DNA from 2 places in the Beduinella massiliensis genome. Region 2 is predicted to be linked to the other one. Evidence: a T-box and tRNA genes for the amino acid it is inferred to sense, from the RefSeq annotation. Region 2 holds a T-box; the other holds one or more tRNA genes.
The links. The T-box of region 2 lies ahead of metG (methionine--tRNA ligase). A T-box ahead of a tRNA ligase gene usually reads a tRNA of that ligase, here a tRNA-Met.

Region 1 (6,940 bases), 2.5 Mb from region 2:
GGGCGAGAGCGTGCGCGGCTATCATGTGGGCGACATCGTCTCGGGCGAGGGGCACATCGTCTGCGGGCATTGCCGCAACTGCAAGGGCGGCAAGCGCCATCTGTGCAAGGAGACGCGCGGCGTGGGCGTCAACCGCGACGGCGCGTTCGCCCAGTATCTCGTGATCCCCGACACCAACGTCATCAAGTGCGAGCCGGGCATCCCGGAGGAGCTCTGCTCCTCGTTCGACCCGCTGGGCAACGCCGTGCACACCGCGCTGACGTACGACCTCATCGGCGAGGACGTGCTCATCACCGGCGCGGGCCCCATCGGCATCATGGCGGCGGCGATCTGCTGCCACGTGGGCGCGCGCCACGTGGTCATCACGGACATGAACGACTACAGACTAAACCTCGCGCGAAGCCTCTGCCCCTGCCACACGGTCAACGTCGCGCGCGAGCGGCTGGAAGATAAGATGCACGAGCTGGGCATCTCGGAAGGATTCGACGTCGGCTTGGAAATGTCGGGCAGCGGCAAGGCCTTCAACAGCATGATCGACAACATGTACAACGGCGGAAAAATCGCCGTGTTGGGCATCCAGAGCGGCGACACGGTCGTGCCTTGGAACAAGATCGTCTGGAACTGCCTGGAGATCAAGGGCATCTACGGCCGCCAGATGTTCGAAACGTGGTACAAGATGATGGCGATGCTGAACAGCGGGCTCAAGATCGACGGCATCATCACCCATCGCTTTGGGTATCAGGACTTTGAGAAGGGCTTTGAGGTCATGAACAGCGGCCAGTGCGGCAAGGTCGTGCTCGACTGGACGCACGCTGAGTGACGGAACGAAAGGAAGCGGAGCATGAGAAAGACGGGACTGGATCTCTACCGCCAGGCGGTGGAGCAGAGCCGGGCGGACGGCACCTTTAAGGAAGAGCGCATCATCACGACCCCGCAGGCGAGCCGTATCGACACCACCCAGGCGAAGCACGTGCTCAACATGTGCGCCAACAACTATCTTGGCCTTGCAGACAACGCGGAGATCATCCGGGTGGCCAAGGAAAGCTATGACGTCTGGGGTTACGGCCTGTCGTCGGTGCGCTTCATCTGCGGCACGCAGGAAATTCATAAGCAGCTCGAAAGCAAGATCTCGGGCTTCCTGGGCATGGAGGACACGATCCTGTACTCCTCCTGCTTCGACGCAAACGGCGGCCTGTTCGAGACGCTGCTCGGCCCGGAGGACGCGGTGATCTCCGACGCGCTGAACCACGCGAGCATCATCGACGGCGTCAGGCTTTGCAAAGCCCAGCGTTATCGCTATCAGAATAACGACCTGCAGGATCTGGAGCGCTGCCTGAAGGAAGCGCAGGAGGCGGGCGCGCGCGTCAAGCTCATCGCGACCGACGGCGTCTTCTCCATGGACGGCATCGTCGCCAACCTCGCTGGCATCTGCGACCTGGCGGACCGCTACGACGCACTGGTCATGGTGGACGACAGCCACGCGGTCGGCTTCATGGGCGCGCACGGGCGCGGCACGCCGGAGCATTGCGGCGTCGTGGGGCGCGTGGACATCATCACGGGCACGTTGGGCAAGGCGCTGGGCGGCGCCTCCGGAGGCTACACCAGCGCGCGAAAGGAAATCGTGGATTTGCTGCGCCAGAAGAGCCGGCCTTACCTGTTCTCCAACACGCTCGCCCCCTCGATCGCCAGCGGCGCGCTGCGCACGTTTGAAATGCTCGAGGAGAGCACCGCGCTGCGCGACAAGGTGCACGAGAACACCCGCTATTTCCGCGAGAAGATCCGGCACGTGGGCTTTGACATCATCGAGAGCGATCATCCGATCGTCGCCGTCATGCTCTACGACGCCAAGGTCGCGACAGCCTTCGCCGCCCGCATGCTGGAGCTGGGCGTGTACGTGGTCGGGTTCAGCTATCCGGTCGTGCCGCAGGGAAAGGCGCGCATCCGCACGCAGATTTCCGCCGCGCATACGAAGGAAGACCTCGACTTCGCTGTAGAATGCTTTGCGAAGGTCAAGCAGGAAATGGGCATCTGAAAGGAAGAGCGATCAGTCGTCGCGCGCGGGGTTTCGGCCCCGCGCGCGTCTGTCATATTGGCAAAGGGGCGGGCATATCTTTCCACGAGGAGGGATGACCATGAGCGCTGAAACGCCGAAGGAAGTCATACCGGCAAAGGAAGCCAGGGAACAGCCCAAGACGCCCCGCACGCACGCGGTGACGCTGGAAAACAGGCGCCGCGCAAACGTGACAGGGGTAAATGACGTGGTTCGCTTTGACGAGCAGGAGGTCGTTCTGTCGACGAGCGGCGGGGAGATCACGCTGCTGGGCGACGGCCTGCACATCGCGCGGCTGCATCTGGAGGAAGGACAGCTCATCGTTGAAGGGGACATCACGGGCATCGAATACGGCCAACCGCAGGCACAGGCGGCGCGGGGCGGATTTTTCTCGCGCATGTTCCGATGAAAGAGGCGGCCCGCCAGAGCGGCGTGTTCCTCGCGATGCTGTATGCAGGGCTCGCCGCCGGCATCCTATATGACATCCTGCGCGGTTTTCGCCGCCTTCTTCGCGCAGGGCCCGTGCTGACAGGCGTGCTCGACGTGCTTTTTGGCCTGCTTTCGCTTCTGCCTGCGGCGCTTTTGGTGGGGTCGCTTTCGCACGAGGGGCTCCGTCCGTACATGCTGATGGGCATGGCGAGCGGCCTGCTGCTGTATCTGGCCGGGATCAGCCGGGCGGTTCAGGCGCTGCTGCGCCTGCTCGGGCGAGCCGGACGACGCTTCCTCGAGACCGGGCCAGGACGGGCAATCGCACATATAGGGCAGAAAATCGGGAAGTAAAAAATTTTTCGGAAAAAACGTGGGAACCGCCTGAAGCCGGAAGGAAATTGCCCTTTCGCTGCGAATATAGACAGACATAGTTTCACCGGAAAGAAGGGGACTCCCATGGCTTCCAGCCGTCGCCGCCGCGCACGCTTTGCTCCGAGGTTCTGGATCATCGTGATGGTGCCTGCCATCGCGCTCATCACCTGGCGTTACAGCGCGCGGGAAGCGCGCATCAACGAACAGGAGCTGACGCTCGTGGAGTTGAGCAACAGCTATTACGAGGCGTGCATGGAGGGCGTGCAGATTCGCCAGCAGCTTGAAACCGTCGGCACAGAAGCGTTCATCGAGCGTACGGCCCGCCGCGAATACGGCTATATGATGCCGGGCGAGGCGCGCTTTGTCGTGACCAATCTGCCCGAGCAGACGGAAACCGAACCGGATTTGCCGCTGGCATCGCCTGAGATGGCGGAACCCGCGCCGGATACCTCTGCGCCCGCGCAGCAGGAGCCCAACCCCGACCCGCTCTATGTCCCCGCAGCTTGAGCGGGGTTTTTTGTTCCCCTGAAACCGGCATAACAAAGGAGGAAGACACCATGCGTCTGGCAGCCATCGGAATCGGCTCCAACTCGGTTCGCCTGCTCGTCGCGGACGCCGCGGCAAACGGCGCGATCACCCCGGTTCTGCGCGATCGATGCGGCACGCGCCTTTTCGCGGGCCTCGTCGACGGCGCGCTGACCGAGGAGAGCATGGAGGTATCCGCCTCGGCCTCGCGCGAGCTGGAACGAAAGGCGCGCGAAGCGGGGGCGGGCAAGATTTACATCTTTGCGACCAGCGCAGTGCGCGACGCGAAGAACGGCGATGCATTCATAGAGCGCATCCGTTCGATGACGGGACTCACGCTGGACGTCTGCACCGGCGAACAGGAAGCATTGCTCTCCTACGCGGGCGCGGCAAAGCCCGGGTTGTGCGGCATGATCGACATCGGCGGAGGCTCGACGGAGCTGACCGTGGGGGAGGACGGCGCGGCGATGGCTGCGGTCAGTCTGCAGATGGGTGCGGTGCGGCTGGCACGCCAGCGAAGGATCGCTCATCGGGACGACTTTTACGCTGTCATCGAGCTCGCGCAGGATATCCTCGTGCGGGGCGCGGGCGGTATATTGGCCTGCCCCAGACCGCAGACCTGGGTTGGCGTCGGCGGGACGTTTACGACGCTGGGCGCAATGGATCGGGCGATCACATCGTTCGACCGCGCGCTGGTCGAAGGGCACGCGCTGACGCGGGAAATTGTGCTCTCGTGGGGTGAAAAGCTCTCGCCGATGAGCGTGGAGGAGCGAAAGCGCCTGCCCGGCCTTCAGCCGCAGCGGGCGGATATCGTGGTGCACGGGATCGCCATATTGGCCGCCTGCATGGATTCTCTCGCCATTGAGTCCATCGTCGTGTCGGATCACGGCAATCTGGATGGGTATTTGCGCAAAAAAGTTGCAAAAAAGGGTTGACATTCCACGCAGTATGGTGTATTATAGTCTCTGTCGCTGATGCGGCGCATAAATGACGCGGGGTGGAGCAGTCTGGCAGCTCGTCGGGCTCATAACCCGAAGGTCGGAGGTTCAAATCCTCCCCCCGCAACCATTTGGCGGCATAGCTCAGTTGGCCAGAGCATTCGGTTCATACCCGAAGTGTCATGTGTTCGAATCACATTGCCGCTACCAGCAAGTCCCTTGAAGACAGCAGTTTTCGAGGGGCTTTCTTGTCGTATACGGGGCTTATGCGCATCCGCCGGGCGGCCAGTCTGCGCGTTTGACAAACGTACAATCTACGCTATAATAACGATGCGGGCACTGCCCGCCAAACAGGAGGTTCATCATGCGCAGAAGATTTCAGCTTATCTCTTTGCTTGCGGCCGCCCTGCTCTGCCTCGGCGGATGCGCGGCTGAAGCCCCGGAGAAGACGGAAGAGACTGGTGGCGCGACGCTGGCGATCGTCACATCGTTTTACCCTATGTACGTCTTGACCGCAAACGTCACGGACGGCGTCGAGGGCATTTCGCTGACGAACATGGCCGAGCAGCAGACCGGCTGCCTGCACGACTATCAGCTGCTTCCGGCGGACATGAAGGCGCTTGAAAAGGCGGACGTATTCGTCATCAACGGCGCGGGCATGGAAAGCTTCATGAGCCGCGTGAGCGAGCAGTTCACGGAGCTTCATGTAATCACCGCCTCCGAAGGCGTCGAAATGATTCAGGACGCGTCGGGCGAGGAGAACGCCCACGTGTGGCTGGATCCCGTGCGCGCGGCGCAGCAGGTGCGAAACATCGCGGCAGGGCTGGCACAGGCCGACCCTGAACACGCGAAGGCCTACGAAGCAAACGGTGAGGCCTACGCCTCCAGGCTTACGTCGCTTGGGAACGATCTGCGCGCGCAGCTCGCGGACGTGAAGAGCCGTGAGATCATCACGTTCCACGAGGCGTTCCCGTACTTTGCGGAGGCGTTTGATCTGCACGTCGCGGCCGTCATCGAGCGCGAGCCGGGCAGCGAGCCCACGACGCAGGAGATCGCGCACACCGTGGATCTCGTACGGGAAAAGGGTATCGCAGCGCTGTTCGTGGAGCCGCAGTATCCTGACCGCGCTGCGGAAACCATCGCAAGGGAGACGGGCGCCGGCATCTACACGCTCGACCCGATCGTCACAGGCGACCTTGATAAGGACGCATACGAAAAGAAGATGCGCGAAAACGCGGACACGCTGGCGGAGGCGCTGAACAGATGAGCGAGCATACGGAGCACAAGGCGTGCGGGCTTTGCCGCATCGAGGTGGACGACCTGTCCGTCGTGCGCGACGGACAGACGCTGCTGCACGACGTGAATCTGCACGTGCACTGCGGCGAGCTGACGGCGCTGATCGGCACCAACGGGGCGGGCAAGACGACGCTGATCCGCGCGCTGCTCGAGGAGATTCCCTTCACGGGCACGGTGCGTCACCTCACGCAGGATGGAAAGCCCGCCGCCGCGGTGCGCACGGGTTACGTGCCCCAGCAGCTGGAGTTCGACAGGAGTTCTCCGGTGACGGTTCTGGACTTCATGGCGGCGGCGCTGTCGCGGCGCGCAGTCTGGCTGGGCGTTTCCAAACGCATGCGCGGGACCGCTTTGGAGGCCCTTTCGCGTACGGAGTGCGAAAAGCTGGCGGACAGGCGGCTGGGCGCGCTTTCGGGCGGCGAGCTGCAGCGCGTGCTGCTTGCGCTCGCCCTTTGCCCGCAGCCCGATCTCCTCATCCTCGACGAGCCGGTATCCGGCGTGGATCAAAACGGCCTGGAGTCCTTTTATCAGACCGTCGCTGCGCTGCGCAGCCACAACCACATGGCCGTGCTGCTCGTTTCACATGACCTGGACGTCGTCAGGCGCTACGCGGATCACGTGGTGCTCATGCAGGGCACAGTGCTTCGCCAGGGGAGGCCCAAGGACGTATTCGACTCGCCCGAGTTTGCCCGGGTGTTTTATGCGAGGGGGAATGAAGCGTGAGCATCCTGTACGCGGTACTGGACACGTTGCTCCCGTTCGAGTGGGCTTCGTATGCGTTCATGAAGAACGCGCTGCTTGCGATGCTGCTCATCACCCCGCTCTTCGGCGTGCTGGGCACGATGGCCGTGGACAACAAGATGGCGTTCTTTTCGGATGCGCTGGGCCACAGCGCGCTCACTGGCATCGCGATCGGCGTGGTGCTGGGGGTGTCGAGCCAGCAGGCCTCCATGCTCGCTTTCGGCATCGTCTGGGCGCTGCTCATCACGCGCATCAAGCAGCGCAACACTGCTTCGGCGGACACGGTCATCAGCGTGTTCTCGTCCACATCCATCGCGCTGGGCCTGGTGATTCTGGCCAGGGGCGGCGCGTTTGCCAAGTATTCGAGCTATCTGGTGGGCGACATCCTCGCGGTGACGCCGCAGGATCTCCTGTACCTGGCGGCGGCGCTGTTGGGGACGCTCGCGATCTGGGCCTACGTCTTTAACCCCCTGCTCCTCACCAGCGTGAACGCTTCGCTTGCGAGCAGCCGGGGTGTTCGCGAACGGGCGGTGGAGTACGTGTTCGTCGTGCTGGTGGCGGTGACGGTGATGCTCTCCATTCGCTGGGTCGG
Region 2 (6,940 bases):
AACCCCTCCAGCGCCTACGTCGAGGTAAAACGGCTGCTGCGCCTTAGCACGCCGCCCACGTGCATCCTCATGTCGGACGACTACGCGGCGCTGGGCGCCTTGCAGGCGGCGGAGGAAGCGGGCCTTCGGGTGCCGGAGGACCTGTCCGTCGCGGGCTACGACGGCATTCAGCTCACGCAGCTGCTGCGCCCGCGGCTCACGACCCTGCGTCAGGACACGGAGCGCATCGGCTGCGAGGCGGCCGCGCGCCTGGTCGACCGCATCGAGCAGCCGGAGGCGTTCTGCCCGCCCTTCGTGTTCGTGCCGGGTGAGCTGATCGAAGGGCAGACGGTGGCGGACATAGCGGGAGCGTAAGATCAGATTTCCACCGTCATTCCGTCGTAGGCGATGTCAAACCCTTCGGGATTCATGCGCGCGCACATCTCCTCGTGCAGCATGCCGCCGTTGTGCGAAAAGTGGTGGCAAATGAAGCGCGCGCCGGGCTGGACGAGGCCCGACCGCTCCATGCGTTCCTTCACCTGCAGGTTTTGCGAAAAACCCATGTGGCCCGTGTAGTCCGAGTGCGTGGGGCCGAACGTGCAGTCCAGGCTGACGGCGGAAAGCCTCCCTTCGGACGCGAGATGCGCCCACGCCTCCTCGCCCCAAAGGCCCGTGTCGTGCGCGTACAGGAGAGAGCGGCCCTCCTCCTCGATGCGGTAAAAGAGGCTGCCCGGGCAGCCGTGCACCGCGGGGTAGGCGGTGACGCAGAGCGTATCCGCCCGGAATCGCTCGAAGGGCGCGACCTCGTGGAAGACGACGTGGTCCCCGAGCGGTTCGCAGGCGTCGGAATGCGCGTATTCCTCGAAGAACGCCCGCGTATGCGCGCTGCCGTACAGGTGCAGGGGCCCGTGATGTGCGATGTGCGCGTAGCCGGGCAGGTAGTTTTCCAGCGTCTCGCGGTAGAAGTGATCGGAGTGCGCGTGCGTGATGAGCACGTGACGCACGCGGCTGAGGTTCAGGCCGAGCCGGAGCTTCATCGCGTACAGGTCGGCGGACAGGTCGATGAGCACGCGGTCGTTTACGATCGCACCCGAGCGGTGGCGGATGTTCCGGCCCCCGCGGCGCGCGGCCTCCAGGCACGCGGGGCACTCGCAGAAGATGGCGGGCCAGCACTCCGCGGCGGCGGTTCCGAGGAATTGCAGTTTCATGGGGCGACCTCCCTGTTTGTTTGATGCGGACGGCGTATTTCACGCATCATTGTACGGCCCGGGGCGCATCCTGTCAATCGGGCGCGGAATTTGGCGCGGCGCATTGACAAGGACGCGTCCCGGCATTTATAATAAGGCAAGCAATGAAGAAGAGAGTAGCGCTCTGCATCCCCCTTCAAGAGAGCCGGGCTGGGTGAAAGCCGGCAGGGCGGGCGGCGTGAACATGGCTTTGGAGCATCCGCGACGAACGCAGGCCACGGCGGTCTGTCTGAGGCGCGGCGGCAGGCCCCGTTATAGGCCGCGCGAGGCATCCCATGGGGTGCGAAGCAGGGTGGTACCACGGTAGATCCGTCCCTTGCCGTTTGGCGGGGGACGTTTTTTCATGAGGAGGAAAAGACAATGTGTAAGGACTGCGAAAAGAAGACGTTTTACATCACCACGCCGATCTACTACCCCAGCGACAAGCTGCACATCGGCCACAGCTACTGCTCCACCGCGGCGGACACCATGGCCCGCTTCAAGAAGCTGACGGGCTACGACGTGTACTTCCTGACCGGAACGGACGAGCACGGCCAGAAGATCGAGCGCAAGGCCGCGGAAGCCGGCGTCACGCCCCAGCAGTACGTGGACAGGATCGTCGCGGGCATCAAGGACCTGTGGAAGCTGATGGACGTCGATTACGACGACTTCATCCGCACCACGGACGAGCGCCACGTGAAGGGCGTGCAGCGCTGGTTTAAGCAGCTGTACGACCAGGGCGACATCTACAAGAGCGAATACGAGGGCTGGTACTGCACGCCCTGCGAGTCCTTCTGGACGGAGCTGCAGCTCAAGGACGGCTGCTGCCCGGACTGCGGGCGTCCGGTCGAAAAGACGCGCGAGGAGAGCTACTTCTTCCGCCTGTCGAAGTACCAGGACTGGCTGATCCAGTACATCGAAGAGCACCCGGACTTCATCCAGCCGCCATCCCGCACGGCGGAGATGATCAACAACTTCCTGAAGCCCGGCCTGCAGGATCTGTGCGTGTCGCGCACGTCGCTCAAGTGGGGCATCCCGGTGGACTTTGACCCCAAGCACACGGTGTACGTGTGGGTGGACGCGCTGACCAACTACATCAACGCGCTCGGCGCGGGCACGGAGCACGACGAGCTGTACCGCAAGTACTGGCCCGCCGACATTCACCTGGTGGGCAAGGAGATCGTGCGCTTCCACACGATCATCTGGCCGATCATGCTGCACGCGCTGGGCCTGCCGCTGCCCAGGCAGGTATTCGGCCACGGCTGGCTGGTCATCGACGGCGGCAAGATGTCGAAGTCCAAGGGCAACGTGGTGGATCCCGTGAAGCTGTGCGAGCGCTACGGCTCCGACGCGGTGCGCTACTTCCTCATGCGCGAGGTGCCGTTCGGCTCGGACGGCGAGTTCACCAACGAGGCGCTCATCAAGCGCATCAACTCCGACCTGGCCAACGACCTGGGCAACCTGGTCAGCCGCAGCGTCGCGATGATCGAGAAGTACTTCGGCGGCGTGGTGCCCGCGCAGGCGGAGCTGGATGACCTGGATAAAGCCCTCATCGCGCAGGCCGAAGCGCTGCCCGCGCTCGTGGAAAAGCACATGAACGCGCTGCAGTTCTCGCTCGCGCTTTCGGAAATCTGGAAGCTCGTGTCGGAGTGCAACCGTTACATCGACCTGACGACGCCCTGGATCCTCGCCAAGAACGAGGCGGACAGGCCGCGCTTGGGCACGGTGCTGTACAACCTGCTGGAGTGCAGCCGCATCGTGGCCGTGCTGGTTGGGCCCTTCATGCCCAGGACGCCCGAGCGCATCTTCGCGCAGATCGGCGTCGCGGAGTGCGGGCTCAAGACCTGGGATTCCCTCGGAAAGTTCGGCGGGGCCGTGCCGGGCAGCCGCGTGTGCAAGGGCGAGGCGCTCTTCCCGCGCATCGACGTGCAGAAGGAGCTGGAGCTGCTGGAGGCGGAGCGCCAGGCGGCGATCGCCGCGGCCGCAGCGCCCGCGGAGCCGGAGAAGCCGAAGCCCGTCTTCGAGCAGAAGGCGGAGATCGCCTTCGACGACTTTGAAAAGCTCCAGCTCGTGGTCGCCAAGGTGCTCAAGTGCGAGAAGGTGCCCAAGGCGGACCGCCTGCTCAAGAGCACGCTCAAGGTCGGCGACGAGGAGCGCGTGGTGGTCAGCGGCATCGCGGAGCACTACACGCCCGAGGAGATGGTGGGCAAGAAGGTCGTTCTGCTGGCGAACCTCGCCCCGCGCAAGATCCGGGGCATCGAATCGCGCGGCATGCTGCTGTGCGCCGCGAACGACGCGGCAGGCGAGCTCAAGCTGCTGAGCGTCGAGGGCGACATGGACGAGGGGTGCGAGATCGGCTGATGGAGCAGGCAGAAAACGGAGCGCTTTTTCCGCTGTTTGACACGCACGCGCACCTGAACGACGAGCGCTTCACGTTTGACGGCGGGCAGGAAGCGCTGATCGAGGCGCTTTCGCCCGCGGGGGTTCAGCTTTGCACCTGCGTGGGCGCGGACATGGCCTCCAGCGCCGAGGTGGTCGCGCTCGCGCGCCGGTACGATTTCCTCTACGCGGCGGTGGGCGTGCACCCGCACGACGCCAAGGCGTTTTCCGAGGCGGACGTGCCGCAGCTCACGCGCTGGCTGACGGAGGAAAAAAAGGTGCGCGCGCTGGGCGAAATCGGGCTGGACTACTACTACGACCTCTCCCCGCGGGACGTGCAGAAGGAGGTCTTCTCGCGCCAGCTCGACCTGGCGTACGAGCTGGGCGTGCCCGCCTGCCTGCACGTGCGCGACGCGCACGGCGACACGCTGGACCTTCTGCGCGCGCACCGGGGGCGGCTGCCCGTGATGGTGCTGCACTGCTGCTCCGCGAGCTGGGAGAGCGCAAAGGTTTATTTGGATCTGGGCTGCTACATCTCGTTTGCGGGCCCCGTGACCTTCAAAAAGTCCGTGAACCTGCAGGAGGTCGCGAGCAAGGTGCCGTCGGATCGGCTGCTCATCGAGACGGACAGCCCCTATCTCGCGCCGGAGCCCGTGCGCGGGCGGCGTAACGACCCGCGAAACGTCGCGCACATCGCGCGGCGGGTGGCGGAGATTCGCGGCGAGGAGCCGAAGGCGCTCGCGGAACGGACGTTTGAAAACGGCAAGCGGTTTTACGGCATAGATTGATGCAAAATCAAGATAAGGGCCCTGCAGTCCTCCGATTCTTCGGCGGCTGTAGGGCCCTTTGCGTCCTTGACAGGCTTGCGTCAGGATACGCTGATGTTCTTCCATTGCAGGGGGGTCACGCCCTGCACTTTTTTAAAGGCCACCCTGAACGTATGCGTCAGCGCGTAGCCGGAAGCCGTTGCGACTTCGTTGATACTCAGGTCCGTCGTCCGGAGCAGCTCGCAGGCGTAGGCGATCCGCTTGTTTTCAATGTAGCTGCTGATCTTCTCGTTGGTCTGCTCCTTGAAGAGCTGGGAGAGGTACTTGTCCGAGATGCCCAGGTGCTGCGCGATGCCGCTAACGCTCAGCAGCGGGTCCGTGAACTGCTCGTCGATGTGCCGCAGAACATTTTGCAGCAGTTCGCTCTGCACGCTGCGGCCGCGGTTCATGTTTCGCTCGCAGACCCTGATGCAGTACTGCTGAATTTCCTCAAAAAAACCGTCGAAATTCTTCGGGTGGTCGATCACGGAGTCCATCCTGTCCCGCAGCCTGACGAGGAATCGGCTTCGGTCCTCGCCTTGGTGCGCGTCCGTCCCGATGTGGCTGGCCAGGCGGTACAGGTCGTAGGCAAAAAAGCGCAGCACGTGTGCGGCGTGCACGCTATGCTTCATGCTGTTTTCGTACAAATCGTCGAGGATTTCCCGCGTGCTTTGAACGTTACCCGCCGCGATGCTGTTGCACAGCTTGGTCTCGGTGTACTGGCCATACTCGAAATTATAGAGCGCGTCGTCCTGATACAGGTCGCCGTACCAGAGCAGCTCGCCTATCCCGCTCTGCGGCATACGGGCCATGACCCGCACCTCCCGGTAAGCGCGGGGGACATCCATTGCGCTAAGCACTGTGCTGCTGGCAAAACAGGTCACGCCGAGCCTTTGCGCGAGAAGGCTCGCCACAGACTCCACGCTCTCGCGAAGCTCTGCCTCCTCCATCATGAGTAGGCAGGCCACGCTGCCCGCGTTCATCTCCGCCATGCGGATATGCTCCTGCCCAAACTCGGAACACATGACTCCACTGATCTCGCGCATGGCCTGCTCGTCGGCGTCTTCTGCCTGCCTGAAGACGAGCAGCAGCACTAGGTAGCAGGCTCCCTCAAGCGAGACGCCCGCCATGTGCTGCTCCCTTATCAGGTCGGATTCCAGCATGAACTCCCCCCGGAGCAGACGCCTGAGAAAGATATCTTGCAGCAGGCTCTGCTGCTGGTCGGCGTGCGCGGAGAGCAGCGCCTCGCGCCGCTGAGAAGAGCGGATCGCCTCCTGCATGTACTCGAAGACGTTCGTCGCGCTGGCAGACTGGTTTTCCGGCGCAATGCTGTCCATAACCCCCTGCACGGAATTGACGTTTCTGTGGGTGGAGATCACCGCCACCGTCACGGACAGCAGCGCTACGAGGACGGATAGCAGCAGCATGCCCTTGTTGTAGTCGTAGACGCCCCGAAAAGCGTTTACCCTGGGCTGCGCGGTGACGATCCTGCTTGTCCGTCCCTCGGCAACGGTCACCAGGTATTCCTGCCCGTCGCCGAGGCGCAGGGTATGGACGCCCGCCGGCCGCCCGGAGACGTCCGCCAACAGGGATTCGACCGCCCCCTCATCCCAACGTGCGCTATCGCCTCGGCTGATGAGCCGTCCACCGCTGTCGTCTGCCAACAGGCACACGGAGTCCTCATCCGCCAACCCTTCGCTCAGCCGCTCGCGGAGCGCGGCCTGATCCAACGTGAAGAGGATTACGCCCCGGGGCGACTGGGTTGGGTCGGCGGGCAAGGTTTGTGCGATGACCCAGGTACGGTATACCTCGTCCAGATAGCCGACCTCTACGTCCGGCAGCACCGTTCCCGAGCAGTAAGCTGCGGTAAAGCGTTGCTTAAAATCGGCATAGTCCTCGTTGTTCAGCCGGAAGTAGCGCTCGAACAGCTCCTTTGCCTGATGCAGCGTGCTGCTCTGCGAAATCGCCCGATCCTCCTCAAACAGGAACACGAAGCCTCGACTTACCGCCGGATTTAAAAGGCTCTCCGTGTTGAGCTGCAAATAGGTCATCTGATCGATGGTGCTGCGATATAGAGCCAGCTGATTTCCCTTGCCGGCATCCACCTTGTCGATCTGGATAGCCAGGTTGGAAGCGTTCAGCCGAATCTGTTCCAGCAGCATGTCCATGTTTTCAGCAATGCTCTCCGCCACGCGCAGATTACTCTTTTCAACGTCCTGCTGCATGGCCTCTATCCCCCGGCTGTGCGTATAGAAGATCAGCCATACGGCCAGCAGCAATATCACCAGGGAAGGAATCAGCAGGGCGGCAAAATAGCGCCATTGTATTTTGTGGTGCATGCGTGTGCCTCACCTCGTCTCATCATGCGTTAAAGTATACCATGTTCGAGGCAAAAAGGACGAAAAACATGGTATTTTGTCCGCTGGGACGAAATTTATCCCCTCCGTTTCTAGGAAAAACGCCCATTTTCTGCGGATTTTTCTCTTTCGGCATGGCTGATTTGATGATATATTTGCAATGCGAACTAGGAAAAAGGGGAAAAGATCTTCC

Region 1: it encodes a tRNA-Met, which carries the amino acid that the T-box ahead of metG (methionine--tRNA ligase) is inferred to sense. The anticodon was not compared.

Annotation. Positions count from the first base shown of each region.
Region 1 is NZ_LT963430.1:2,874,940-2,881,879, reverse strand. It holds gene tdh (L-threonine 3-dehydrogenase) at 1-820, shown strand, start outside; gene C1725_RS14010 (glycine C-acetyltransferase) at 842-2,032, shown strand; gene yabP (sporulation protein YabP) at 2,133-2,459, shown strand; gene yabQ (spore cortex biosynthesis protein YabQ) at 2,456-2,830, shown strand; gene C1725_RS13995 (FtsB/FtsL family cell division protein) at 2,936-3,358, shown strand; gene C1725_RS13990 (Ppx/GppA phosphatase family protein) at 3,409-4,311, shown strand; tRNA gene C1725_RS13985 (tRNA-Met) at 4,368-4,444, shown strand; tRNA gene C1725_RS13980 (tRNA-Met) at 4,448-4,524, shown strand; gene C1725_RS13975 (metal ABC transporter solute-binding protein, Zn/Mn family) at 4,679-5,581, shown strand; gene C1725_RS13970 (ATP-binding cassette domain-containing protein) at 5,578-6,330, shown strand; gene C1725_RS13965 (metal ABC transporter permease) at 6,327-6,940, shown strand, end outside.
Region 2 is NZ_LT963430.1:399,335-406,274, forward strand. It holds gene C1725_RS02615 (substrate-binding domain-containing protein) at 1-354, shown strand, start outside; gene C1725_RS02620 (MBL fold metallo-hydrolase) at 357-1,187, opposite strand; T-box leader at 1,322-1,546, shown strand; partial or broken gene metG (methionine--tRNA ligase) at 1,560-3,566, shown strand; gene C1725_RS02630 (TatD family hydrolase) at 3,566-4,372, shown strand; gene C1725_RS02635 (helix-turn-helix domain-containing protein) at 4,453-6,729, opposite strand.